3 regions of the Paenibacillus anseongensis genome follow, and region 3 is predicted to be linked to each of the others. Evidence: predicted binding sites of a transcription regulator. Region 3 holds the regulator's gene; each other region holds the start of a gene.
What was found. The regulator LexA, encoded in region 3, represses DNA repair genes until DNA is damaged. The targets are predictions, from matches to a motif close to CGAACATATGTTCG.
Positions count from the first base shown of each region.

Region 1: the regulator LexA is predicted to act here: its motif matches at 1,936-1,949, upstream of GON05_RS20365 (YhjD family protein).
Region 2: the regulator LexA is predicted to act here: its motif matches at 2,592-2,605, upstream of recA (recombinase RecA).

Region 1 is NZ_WSEM01000016.1:879,760-884,197, forward strand. Features, by position in the region: gene GON05_RS20355 (YhjD family protein) at 1-284, opposite strand, end outside; gene GON05_RS20360 (DNA polymerase IV) at 281-1,549, opposite strand; gene GON05_RS20365 (YhjD family protein) at 1,546-1,917, opposite strand; gene GON05_RS20370 (stage VI sporulation protein F) at 2,065-2,352, opposite strand; gene GON05_RS20375 (DUF1294 domain-containing protein) at 2,413-2,679, opposite strand; gene GON05_RS20380 (alpha-L-fucosidase) at 2,767-4,080, opposite strand; gene recG (ATP-dependent DNA helicase RecG) at 4,295-4,438, opposite strand, start outside.
Region 2 is NZ_WSEM01000016.1:735,942-740,379, reverse strand. Features, by position in the region: gene rimO (30S ribosomal protein S12 methylthiotransferase RimO) at 1-626, shown strand, start outside; gene pgsA (CDP-diacylglycerol--glycerol-3-phosphate 3-phosphatidyltransferase) at 623-1,210, shown strand; gene GON05_RS19615 (competence/damage-inducible protein A) at 1,252-2,502, shown strand; gene recA (recombinase RecA) at 2,675-3,718, shown strand; gene GON05_RS19605 (regulatory protein RecX) at 3,798-4,438, shown strand, end outside.
Region 3 is NZ_WSEM01000033.1:138,237-142,674, forward strand. Features, by position in the region: gene GON05_RS30800 (aminopeptidase) at 1-1,057, shown strand, start outside; gene lexA (transcriptional repressor LexA) at 1,375-1,992, opposite strand; gene GON05_RS39495 (LysM peptidoglycan-binding domain-containing protein) at 2,146-2,532, shown strand; gene GON05_RS30815 (DUF896 domain-containing protein) at 2,673-2,855, shown strand; gene GON05_RS30820 (HAD family hydrolase) at 2,899-3,690, shown strand; gene GON05_RS30825 (1,2-dihydroxy-3-keto-5-methylthiopentene dioxygenase) at 3,767-4,306, opposite strand.

The DNA of each region.
Region 1 (4,438 bases), on a different contig from region 3:
TCACTGATATCGGCTAGAATTTGAGCTGCAAGCGCATGGGCAGCGCGTGAATAGAGCTGCCTGAGCGTTTCGGCGGATCTTTCGATCTGGGCAGCCTTTCTTTTGATCATCCCATGCATCAAGGGCAGCAGCACGTAATCCCGCATAATGCCAATGTCCTCCGCTGTAGGACGATTCGCCGGAGCAGCCTTGTCGCTGCGCAAATGTTGCAGCGCTTCCCGGTGCTGAGGCAGCATCATCCTGCTGGACTCCCACAAACCGTTCTTTTCCAGTTTCTTACTCATTTATAGTGCCCCCCGATTTTGAGCGCTCTGTTCTGTGCTTGACCGGCTGTCGTGAGCGAGGAAGCCCGCACAATCGCTGCGTTGCCGAATCGGTCCTTGAGGCTGTCTGTTACTTTCTCAAGTGCCCTCGCCTTGATCTGATCTTCAAAAAGCGTAAGCTGATACGTGTCATCGTCAACGAATTGGCTTAACATCACACCGGCCCGGCGGACGGGCATCGTGTCCCAGAACTTGTAGAACAACTTCTTAACAGCTTGAAAAACTGTTCTAGTGTGATTCGTAGGGTCAGGCATCTTCATTTGGCGTGAGAAGCCTGTTGGAGCATCGAACGGGCTGCACATACAGCTAACAGTCACAATGGACGCCATATATCCCTTGCGTCGGCAATCGCGGCATACCTCTTCAGTAAGCTCAAGCAGGATCGTATCCACCTCAGCGGATTCCGCATAATCCCTAGGGAGAGTCATCATATGGCCTATAGACTTCGGAGGCGTATCGAACGTACCGGGCGTGACCGGACTGTCATCCAAACCATTCGCTGTTCGCCACATAACTTCCGCATGAATGTCGGATTGCTTGCCAAATCGGGCACGGAATTTGTCCTTGAGCAGCGGAAGCGGCGTTCTTGCCACATCCCCGATCGTATACATGCCGAGTCTGGTAAAATGCGCGGTCATCCGTGAACCGACACCAAACATTTTACTTACAGGCTGCGCCCATAAGTACTCCTCAACGGCGGGCGGGCGCAGCGTGAAGATGCCTGTCTCATTCTTTTTAGCCCAAATATCGGTCGCGATCTTCGCCAGAATTTTATTCGAGCTAATCCCTATGCGGACTTTCACGCCCGTTTGCTGCAGCACCTTCCGCTGAATGGCCATCGCAATCGTATCCGGGTCTCCGAAAACAGGCAAACTTGCCGTAATGTCCAGAAACTGCTCATCAATACTGAAAACCTCAACAAGATCGGTAAATTCTTCGTATATTTTAGTAATCATAAGCGAAACATCAATATAATGCTGCATGCGCGGACGCATAACGACCAGTTCCGGGCATTTCTTGAGCGCTTCCCCCAACCGCTCCGCCGTGGAAACGCCAAATGATTTGGCGATGGGACAGGCAGCCAGAATGATGCCAGAACGCAAAGCAGGGTCTCCCGCGACCGCAACCGGTTTATCCCTGACTCCCGGATGATCCGCCTTCTCTACACTTGCGTAGAAGCTCTGGCAATCCGCCAGGAATATCGTCCGTTCCTTTCCTTTGCTCACCGTAATCCCCCCCGCATATTCATCAGCGTAGTCATCAGTTCTGCTTTAACCAAGCTGCGAAGCATCGTGAAGTGATGGATGTAGCCTCGGACTTTGTACTCGACATTAATGCCTAACGCATTCATTTCGGTGTGAATGACTTTAATATCTCTTTTCTTCATAACACTCTTAATGCTTTGTAATTGAGGATAAATGGCGGTCTCCACCTCTCTGAGGTAAAAAAGAATATGATTATACACAATTTTATCCTTATAAACCTTGAGCTCCTCCATATCCCTTGCCAACATATCGAGCAAAATGGGCAGCAGCGTATATTCCTTAATAATTTGAACATCCTCTTCTGTCTCAATTCTTGCATGAACACTCATATTTTTCACCACCATATGCGAACATATATTCGTGTTACTTATTATATACCGAACACGTATTCGTTATGCAAGTGGTTTTTTTGAAAAGTAAAAAAATACCACCTGGCCAGGTCGCTTAGACCTTGCAGGCGGCATTTTGGGAATAGCTTATCGAAACATCGTCCACAGTTTGATTAAGTGAAACGTGTTCGAGGGATCGATTTTTTGGGAAAGAATGAACTCCAAAATCTGATTCGCTTGGAAGTTGGTCAGATTCTCGCCGAGAATGCCGGAGGCAATCCCGATGAGCTGCGTGACCTTCATACGATTTTGCAAATCAGCCTTCGTAACGCTTTGCAGCAGCATGATGAGGCGTTCCTTGATCGCCGGGTTTCTTAATTTGAACTTGACTCGCTCAATCAACGCAGGATCGATGCCATACAGCTGATAACTCATGTTCGTACCTCCGATGTCCCGTCATGCTTTATACATATGAGGATACGAACATAATCTTGACTACATATAAATGGCGATCAAAATAACGCATATACAATTTAGCGCAACAAGCAAAGGCATCCCGATAACGAATGAGGTATGCTTCGTCTTATGCCGCCAAACCCGCATGCCGAGCCAACCGCCAATCCCGCCGCCAAGTGCAGCAAACATAAACAGCCGCTTCTCAGGGACTCTGCGTCCGCCTTTTTTGGCTTGTCCCTTGTCGTGCCCCATCTCTATGAAAGTAACGATATTCATCAGCAGTAAATAAACAAGAAAATAAGTCAAATGAGGGCACCTTCGTTTCCAAAATAATAATAAGACTACTATTATCTTAAAATCGAATGGGAGCCTGGTCAAATGTTAATTTCAAAATTACAGCAGCGTAAGCTCTACAACTGTCGCCCTCTTATCCGGCAGCGGGTAGCTCGAATGCTCCGGTCTACCGAAACTAATGAACGCATCATCCGGATACTGTGCAGCATTCCAAGGGCGGCTTAAGAAGACTTCGGAACCGTCCGATAGCAGCCTGGCTTTCTTCACTTTACCAGCCAAACCGTTCAAATTGATGGGACCTACGCTTTCTTCGAACAAGTGGGCATACAGCAGATTGCCCTTTTGCGTATACCTGCCCCATTCCGGTTTCGGCCAATCAGCTTGCCCGCAGCCGTAAATGCTGTTCCCATTTTTCTGAACCCAATCGCCAATCTCCGACAAAATGTCCAATGACTCCTGCGGAATCTCGCCGAGCGCATTAGGACCGACATTCAAGAGCAAATTACCGTTTTTGCTGACGCACTCTACCAGCTTCCGAATAACGGTAGTCGGGGATTTATATTGGAAATCCTGAGCTGCATAGCCCCAGTTATTATTTAGCGTAATACAAGCTTCCCATGGAATAGGGTTGCCCTCGTGATCCGTCACACCCTGCGGTGGAATGATTTGTTCCGGTGAAGCAAAGTCGCCCGAATAGCTGAGCGGATTGTTCGTATAAATGCTTCCGCCTTCCTCGCCGCTTGCGTCCAGACGGTTATCTACAATGACGTGCGGCTGCAGAGACCGAATCATCGTCATCAGCTCGGTTGCTTTCCAGGTCTCCCCCTTCATCTGATCATAGGAGAAATCGAACCACATGATGTCCAGCTTGCCATAATTCGTGAGCAGCTCTTTGACTTGCCCGTGCATATATTGCAAATATCTGTCGAACGTCTCCGGATTTCTGGCATAACTCTCGTTCCCCCGCATCGGATGGTGGCGATCTCCATAAGCCGGATAATCCTCATGATGCCAATCAATTAGCGAATAATAGAGCCCCACCTTCAAGCCTTCCGCCCGAAATGCTTCAATAAATTCCCGCACTAAATCTCGCCCGGCTTTGGTGTTCGTTGATTTATATTCCGTGAGAGCGCTATCAAATAAGCAAAAACCATCATGATGTTTTGCCGTCAATACCGCATATTTCATCCCTGCTTGTTTGGCTGCGCGCGCCCATGCTTTAGGATCATAGCGAACTGGGTCGAATTCATCAAAATACGGCTGATAGTCCTCTACCGAAATGCGCTCCGCATTGCGAACCCATTCCCCTCTAGCTGGAATCGCATACAATCCCCAGTGAATGAACATACCGAATCGATCCTGCAAAAACCACTGCGTGCGCTCTGTTCGTTCTTGAATAATCGGATTTGTCATCTCTACACACCTTTCGCTATTAAAATGCTAGGCGCTCCCAAGGTCCTCTTTCGAGCGGTGAGCCCACTAAGCCCTATAGGTTTATTCTACTAAGACTGATGGGCAATAGACAGGTACGAAACTAACCTCTGTTAGGATATAATTAACATTCTATCTGCAAAAAAACGCTAGGATCATGACTGACATTTATCCTCAGTCTATCCTAGCGTTTTGTTTAATCCAGCACTTCACTATCGAAAATATGGGCACGCTCCAAATAAGCTCTCAGAGGGATGAAGGAAGCGCCTGTCCAGAAGGAGGAATCGGCGACGAGCTCAGCAGCGTCATCACGCGCCTGCTCCATCACTTCGAAGTCCGC
Region 2 (4,438 bases), on a different contig from region 3:
ATGCATATCCTGGTTTCTTTAGCGATGAATTAATTGAAGTGATGGCGACAAACCCGAAAGTGTGTAAATACATCGATATGCCGCTTCAACACAGCGAAGATTCCATTCTTAAACGTATGCGTAGACCTGGCCGTCAAAAGGATACCCGTGAACTGGTTCGCAAAATTCGTGAATCAATCCCGGATGTTGCGCTTCGGACTTCCCTTATTGTAGGGTTCCCAGGAGAAACGGAAGAAGATTTCCAGAACTTGAAACAATTTGTTCGTGATGTACAGTTCGATCGCCTTGGCGTTTTTGCCTATTCCAAAGAAGATGATACGCCGGCGGCGCGTTTGCCGAATCAAGTGCCTGATGATGTGAAAGAGTATCGTGCGAATGCGATCATGGAAATTCAGAGAGAAATTTCGAATATCCGCGGCGGACGCCGTATCGGTCAAGAAATTGATGTATTGATTGAGCGGTACGATGGCAGAAGTGATGTGTATATTGGACGTTCTCAATTTGATGCTCCCGAGATCGATGGGGAAGTATTCGTTTCGAATGGTAAACTGACGATCGGTGAACTTGCCAAAGTTCGTATTACCCACTCTTATGAGTTTGACTTATCTGGGGAGGTAATTGCATGAACCTGGCCAACCGCATCACCGTGGCGAGGATTTTACTAGTACCGATCATCATGTTTTTTCTGTTGATTAAGGTAAAATTCCCTCATATACGGATTGAGGAATTTAGCATTACGTATAACCAAATTATTGCTGCTACTATTTTCATTATTGCAGCGAGCACAGATAGTTTAGATGGTTATATTGCCAGAAAACGCAATTTAGTAACCAATTTAGGCAAGCTGCTTGATCCCTTGGCGGATAAGCTGCTTGTTACGGCTGTGCTCGTTTCACTAGTGGAAATGGGTAAAGTAGATGCTTGGATCGTCATTGTTATTATCAGTAGAGAATGGGCTGTAACTGGTCTTCGCCAGATTGCTCTGCTGGAAGGCACAGTGATGGCGGCTAGTAAGTGGGGGAAAGCAAAGACGGCAGCTCAGATTACAGCCATCATAGCGCTACTTATCAATAATTTTCCGTTTACGTTTGTGGATTTCCCTTTTGATGTTATAGCAAGTTGGGCAGCGGCCATCATTACGGTCTACTCAGGTATCGAGTATTTTGTGAAAAATAAACATGTCATAGACTTTTCAGAAAAGACACAATAGGGCTTCCTATTGGTTTTTTTCTATTCTAGGAGGATGCTGGGATGAAAGCAGAAATCGTTGCTGTTGGAACAGAGCTCTTGCTTGGACAAATTGTTAATACGAACGCTCAATTTCTTTCCAGGGAGTGCGCCGCAATTGGTGTGGACATCTATTTCCAGACCGTAGTGGGCGATAATGAGCAGAGATTGCTGGAAAGCCTCACATTAGCCGCCTCCAGAGCCGACGTGGTCATCTGCACAGGTGGTTTGGGTCCAACACAGGATGACCTTACAAAAGATGTCCTAGCGGCTTACGTAGGCCGTCAGTTAATCATTCATGAGCCGTCGATGAACGCAATCACCCAGATGTTTCAATCACGCGGGATACATATGGTAGAAAGCAACAGGCGCCAAGCGTTAATGCTTGAGGGCAGTGATCCATTACATAACGAAACAGGATTGGCCGTAGGTGTTGCCTTCACGTTTGAAGGAACTCATTTCATTCTTCTGCCTGGACCGCCCAAAGAAATGAAGCCCATGTTTACCAACTATGCGATTCCTTGGCTGCGTGCGGTTATGCATGATGAAGTTCCGCTTTATTCCAAAATGCTCAAATTTGCCGGCATCGGAGAATCTAATTTAGAGCATCAATTAATTGATTTGATTCAAGCACAATCGGACCCAACCATTGCTCCATATGCCAAAGAAGGCGAAGTGACGATTCGTCTGACGACTCGTGCACAAACGGCGGAAGAGGGCGAACGCAAGCTGTTTGCGACGGAACAAGAAATTAGAAGCCGTTTAGGCCAGCATATTTACGCGGATCAAGACGTACCGATTGAAACAACGGTTTTGAAAATGCTGGATGAACGCAAGCTGTCGCTTGCAGTTGCTGAGAGCTGCACAGGCGGTTTGCTCAGTGATTTAATAACTTCAATACCCGGGAGTTCGAACTCGTTCCTAGGGGGCATTATCTGTTATTCCAATGCGCTTAAACATAAGCTTCTCGGTGTTCCAATGGAGGTGTTGGAAGGCGAGGGTGCGCCAGGTGCTGTTAGCAGCGAAACAGCGGTTATCTTAGCAGAGAGTTTGCTCACGACTACGGGAAGTGACTTTGGCATTTCCGTAACCGGTGTAGCCGGTCCTGGCTCGTCTGAAGGCAAACCTGTCGGGCTTGTATATATTGGATTTGCGCAAAAAAACGCGGAGACACAAGTCATTACGCTGCAGCTTTCCGGCAACCGGGAATCGATTAAACATAGATCCGCGAAGAGCGCGCTCTACCACCTTTGGAAACAGTTGAAAGAAAGCTAGAGTTCGCATATAATCAAAGAAGTGTTAACGGAAGAACCGTAACAAAGCGATAACTTTGTTACGGTTTTTTGTTTGTTCGCGAAAAAAAACGAATGTATGTTCGAAAAAGTACTTGGCAAACACCCCGAAACAAGTTATCATATACCTATAATGATAGAAGGAAGTGAGTGTTTTGACAGACCGTCGCGCAGCACTTGATAATGCATTACGACAAATTGAGAAACAGTTCGGTAAAGGCTCCATTATGAAGCTTGGAGAATCAACGCATATGCAAGTTGAAACAATTTCAAGTGGAGCGTTAGCCCTTGATATTGCTCTAGGAATAGGTGGATTCCCACGCGGAAGAATTATTGAAGTATACGGACCTGAATCTTCAGGTAAAACAACAGTAGCGTTACATGCGATCGCTGAAGTTCAAAAGGTTGGCGGACAAGCTGCATTTATCGATGCAGAGCACGCGTTGGATCCTTCTTATGCAAGTAAGCTCGGCATTAACATAGATGAGTTGTTACTCTCTCAACCTGATACGGGTGAGCAAGCACTAGAGATCGCAGAAGCGCTTGTAAGAAGCGGCGCGGTAGATATTATCGTTATCGACTCTGTAGCGGCGCTAGTACCTAAAGCAGAGATCGAAGGCGAAATGGGAGACTCTCACGTGGGTCTGCAAGCACGTTTGATGTCTCAAGCACTTCGTAAGCTTTCTGGTGCGATCAACAAATCGAAGGTTATTGCGATTTTCATTAACCAATTGCGTGAGAAAGTCGGCGTTATGTTCGGAAACCCGGAGACAACTCCTGGTGGCCGTGCACTGAAGTTCTATTCCTCCGTTCGACTGGATGTTCGTCGTATAGAAACAATTAAGCAAGGTAATGACATGGTCGGTAACCGGACGAGAATTAAGGTCGTTAAGAATAAAGTAGCTCCTCCGTTCAAACAAGCGGAAGTAGATATTATGTACGGTGAAGGCATTTCACGTGAAGGCAGTATCATTGATATCGGAACTGAGATGGATATCGTGAATAAGAGCGGAGCCTGGTATTCTTATGAGGGCGAACGTTTAGGCCAAGGTCGTGAAAATGCTAAACAATTCTTGAAAGATAACAAGGCAATCTCCGAAACGATTGAACAAAAAATCCGTGAAAACAGCAATTTAATTATTGCTGTCGGACCAAATGTAGACGAGGAAGACGATGAGTTAGAAGCGGCTTTCGAGTAAGATTCGATTATATATCATAACGTGAAGCACCTTAAACCTTAGGTTAGGGTGCTTTCGTGCATGAAAGGGGCTAGAAAGCTTGGAGCAGGAAGAACAACAGATTTCTATCATCACATTAGTGGAGAAACAGAAGCGGGGGAAGCACCGCTATAACATATTTTTGAATGAGGAGTACGCGTTTTCCGTTCACGAAGACATTCTGATTAAGCATCGACTAGTCAAAGGAGAGAGCGTAGATCTCCAAGATATTGAGAGAATCATTCAAGATGAAGAACGGAATAATGCGTACATGAAAGCTTTGCGAGCGATTGGCCGGAGACCGCACTCATCGAGCGAGTTGAAACGCAAGCTCAAAGAATCAGGTTATGAACCACCCATTATCGAATGGGTGATTGAGAAGTTAGCTTCGCAAAATTATCTGAATGATGAAGAATTTGCCAAAATGTGGACGGACAGCCGGATTATTTCTCAAAAGAAAGGCCGTAACCTCGTTCGTCAAGAGCTGCAGCAAAAAGGCATCGATAAAGAGTTGGTTAAACATGCAATGGAGAACATCAATCAAGAAGATGAAATAGCTGGAGCCATGAAGCTTGCTCAAACGAAATGGAAGCAAACCTCTGGCGAGGCTTTTGATAAGAAGAGAAAGACGGCAGCTTTTCTAATGCGCAGAGGGTACACGGGCGCCGTAGTGACGAAAGTACTTAGTCAGTTGAGCAGCGA
Region 3 (4,438 bases):
TGATTTCCTGACGCGTGCGCGCTTAGAAACGGCTCATGATGATGCACTCTACTACTACCCGGTGTGGTATACGGATATGTTGGAGCGTTTTGTTGAGAATGGCGGAGCACTTCTGAATATTAAGGTGCCAGATCCTGATTTGTATGCCGGTATTGACCCTGGTGTGATTTCCAGAGCTTCCAAGGCGATGGCAACAGCACGTTCTAAGTATCAAAAATACGTAAGAACGAGCACGTTCAGCTGGTGCTTAATTAAAGCACCGACAACTGCATGGGCTTCCAAAGTTTACGCGGATCTTCCTGAAGAAGAGCGGATGGATGCGATGTGGGACGCTATTTTTCGGTTCAATCGTGTATATGAAAACGATCCGGTTAGTGCATGGCGTGCACATATTGAGCAGTTGAAGCGCGTTCGCAAGGTGCTGAACGATAAACAATATGCAGCGCTGCAGTACCGGGCTGCAGGGACTGATCTGCGCGTAGAGCTGCCAGATGGCCACATTTGGCTTGGTGGGGATAAAGCGAACGCGAGCGGGATTCGCTTTGTTGCGAATATGCCGACGGAAGAAGTATTTACGATGCCCAAGCGGACAGGTGTTAACGGGACGGTAACAAGTACCATGCCGCTGAATGTGAATGGCGCATTGGTCGATAAGTTTTCGTTCAAGTTCGAAGACGGCAAGGTTGTAGATTATAAGGCAGAGGTCGGCCATGAGCATTTGACCAGGTTATTGGAAATGGACGAAGGCGCTCGTTATTTAGGCGAAGTCGCGCTTGTTCCCTATGATTCACCGATATCCAATCTAAAACGGATTTTTTATAATACAGGTATTGATGAAAATGCCTCCTGCCATCTTGCTTTGGGCAGCTGTTATCCAATCAATATGAAGGATGGGGCTTCTTTATCCAACGAGGAGCTGAAAGTAAGAGGCGGGAACACAAGTCTGATCCACGTGGACTTCATGATCGGGACGGCTGATCTTGAGATTGACGGTGTGCTTCAGGATGGTAGTTTGGAGCCTATTTTCCGTCAGGGGAATTGGGCGCTTGCATTTTGATTCGTAAGAAAACCGGGGGACGAATTGTCCTTCGGTTTTTTGTCTTTATAGGGGGAACTATAGTCCCTTATTTGCCAGAAGAAGCACATTATCCACTAGGTAAGGGGATCTACAGTTCGCTATTTTGTTGATTTCACTGATAGGACGATTGTTGGACGTCAAATAAAGGCCTGTAGTTCCTCTTCGAGATTACAATGGCTATTTTTCTCCAAATAGAGTACTACAGTTCCCTTATCCTGTTTCGTGGATCCTTAGCTGGATTCGCGCGCACCTAAAAAGGACCATCAGGCAGATCCACCTGACGGTCCTTCTTATTCTTACATATCGCGGAATAATCCGATGACTCGGCCTAGAATCGTAACATTTTTCAGTAGAATCGGCTTCAAAGCTGAGTTTTCCGGTTGAAGGCGGATATGATCCTTCTCTTTGTAAAAACGCTTGACCGTCGCTTCGTCGTCTTCCGTCATCGCGACAACGATGTCACCATTGTTCGCTGTTTGCTGCTGCTTGACGATGACATAATCTCCGTTATGTATGCCGGCTTCGATCATACTGTCTCCCATGACGCTAAGCATAAACACATTGTTATCTCCGACCATGCTGACTGGAAGAGGGAAGTAGTCTTCGATGTTCTCTGTCGCCGTAATTGGCACACCGGCGGTAACTTTACCTACGAGTGGTACGCGTGCAACGGAAACAGCGAAATGAGTCTCGGCACCGTCTAAGCCAAGAATCTCGATAGCGCGAGGTTTGGTTGGATCACGACGAATCAAACCTTTCTTCTCAAGACGCTCCAAATGACCATGTACGGTTGAACTGGAGGCTAGTCCGACAGCCTCGCCGATTTCGCGTACGGAAGGCGGGTAACCCTTATCTTTCACTTCGTTCTTAATGTATTCTAAAATAGCTTGTTGACGCTGCGAAATCTTACTCAATAGTTATCACTCCAATACTGGGAATCATTACCCAAAGTATAACATAGAACCCGAGTTCGTACAAACATAAGTTCGAATAAATCGTTGACTCAAACATGTGTTCGTGTTATTCTAAAAACAGAACAAATGTTTGGGGGATGATTATTCATGTATATGGCCTACTCACACACTACCAATTCACGCACGCCTCATAGATCAACTGCCGCGTCCAAAGGGATTGCAACCAAATCACGTAATACGAAAACAATCATTCGATTTCTTTTTATTGCATTAATTCTGGGGACTGTGTTCTCATTCGGTGCCATGGTACAAGCTTATGCGGCGGCGTCTTCGCCGACGGGCAGTGTATCCAATCACGTTGAAACTAAGAAAGTTGTCCAGGAGCAAGTTGTCATTCAAGAGGGGGACACGCTCTGGGGTATTGCGACTGCTCATAAGAAAGACGGAGAGAACATTCGTTCTTATATAGATGAGATTAAGACGAAAAATCATTTAACTACGAGTGCCTTGAAAGAAGGACAGGTTTTATTGCTCCCTTAATCATTACTTTCCTATAGAATGGAAATAGACGAATAGAGGCCAGGAATTATTCCTATGCCTCTTTTTGCTGTTTTCTTGACATTCCACTAGAGGGATGGCAAAGTAATAGTCATATTGAATTTTTGAACTGGAGGATCACTATGAGTGACAGTATGGACAAAACCATCGAACGCATTAATGAGCTTGCTCGTAAAGCGAAAACCGTTGGCTTATCGGATGCGGAAATCGATGAACGAAATGAATTGAGAAAAAAATATATTGAGGCTTTCCGAGGCAATCTTAAAGTTCAACTTGATTCCATCAAGTTCACGGACGAAGAGTAGTTGCTTTTTCACATAGAAACAACATTCAAAGGGGAAATGAATGATGACGTTGAAGGCTGTACTTTTTGATTTAGATGATACGCTTTTGTGGGATGACCGCAGTGTACAAGAAGCTTTTGAAGCAACTTGCGCGGAAGCAGCGAAACACGCGGCAGTGAATCCGGAAGAATTGGAAGCCGCTGTTCGTAAAGAAGCTCGTGCTTTATACGAATCCTATGAACCTTTTCCATTCACCAAAATGATTGGCATTAATCCATTTGAAGGGCTTTGGGCTAATTTCACACAAGGTGAAAATGAGAATTTTCGCAAATTGGAGGCACTAGCACCAGGTTATCGCACGGAAGCGTGGACTCGCGGGCTTCGCGCGTTAGGCGTAGAAGATGCAGAGCTGGGGTACAAGCTGGGCGAGCTTTTTCCTGCTGAACGACGCAATCGTCCCTACGTTTATGAAGAAACTTTCCGTGTGCTGGACGCATTGAAGGGTAAGTACAAGCTGCTTCTCCTAACAAACGGATCACCTGATCTTCAAAAAGAAAAATTAGCTGGTGTGTCAGCTATTACGTCCTATTTCGATCATATTGTCATTTCCGGGGAATTTGGAGTGGGTAAACCGGATGTTTCTATTTTCCACCATGCGCTGGAACTTCTGGGAATTCATGCGGAAGAAGGGATTATGATCGGTGATAAACTGACGACGGATATTCTTGGTTCCGGACGTGTAGGTATGCGCAATATTTGGATCAATCATCATGGACTACAAAGTGGAGATGAGATTGTTCCTGCGAATGAGGTATCGCGTTTAGAGGAAGTTTTACCGATTATCGCTAATGCTTAATACTGCATAACGAAAAGCCCAACGGCGGTTTGGACAAGATGTCCTGCGCTGTTGGGCTTTCTTCTAAGATAAAGTATTAGGCTTTGATGAAAGCTGGATCTTCCACGTTATAAGCGACCCATCCATCTTTTTCAATGAAAAGACGTACGGCAACGATTTGACGATTATCCATCAGTGTAAAGAAGTGGTTCGTGTTCTCAGGAACCGAAATGACATCCCCTGGCTCAAGTTCAACATCGAAATAGCCAAGTTCTTCGGATTTAATGATGAAGATCCCTTTACCGGAAACGATAGCGCGAATCTCATCTTCTGTGTGTGTATGAACTTGCTCAAATTTCTTAAGCAGTTCTTCAATATTCGGTGTAGCATCGGAAAGGGAGATTACATCCCAGATTTCGTAACCGCGTCTAGCCGCCAAATCACGGATTTCCGGCTCATACGTGCTGATGATTTGAGCTTTTTCTTCATCATTCAGTACGAATTTCTCGCGCAGTGCTTCAGGAAGCTTGTTCGCATCCCAATGTTCATATACAACTTCTTGGCTATCCAAGAAGGCTTTGACTTGCTCTTCGCCTTCGATTCGTTCATTCGTATTGCGAATTCTAATTTGTGCCATGCAGCATCCCTCTTTCTTAGTAAATATACTTGTATTATAGTGGAAATGGTGTGCGCTGTCGATGCATGATCATAAGTTTACCCGATAAATCCTATAGGTTTTTATGATAATTCAAAATCTTTTCATAGAAGC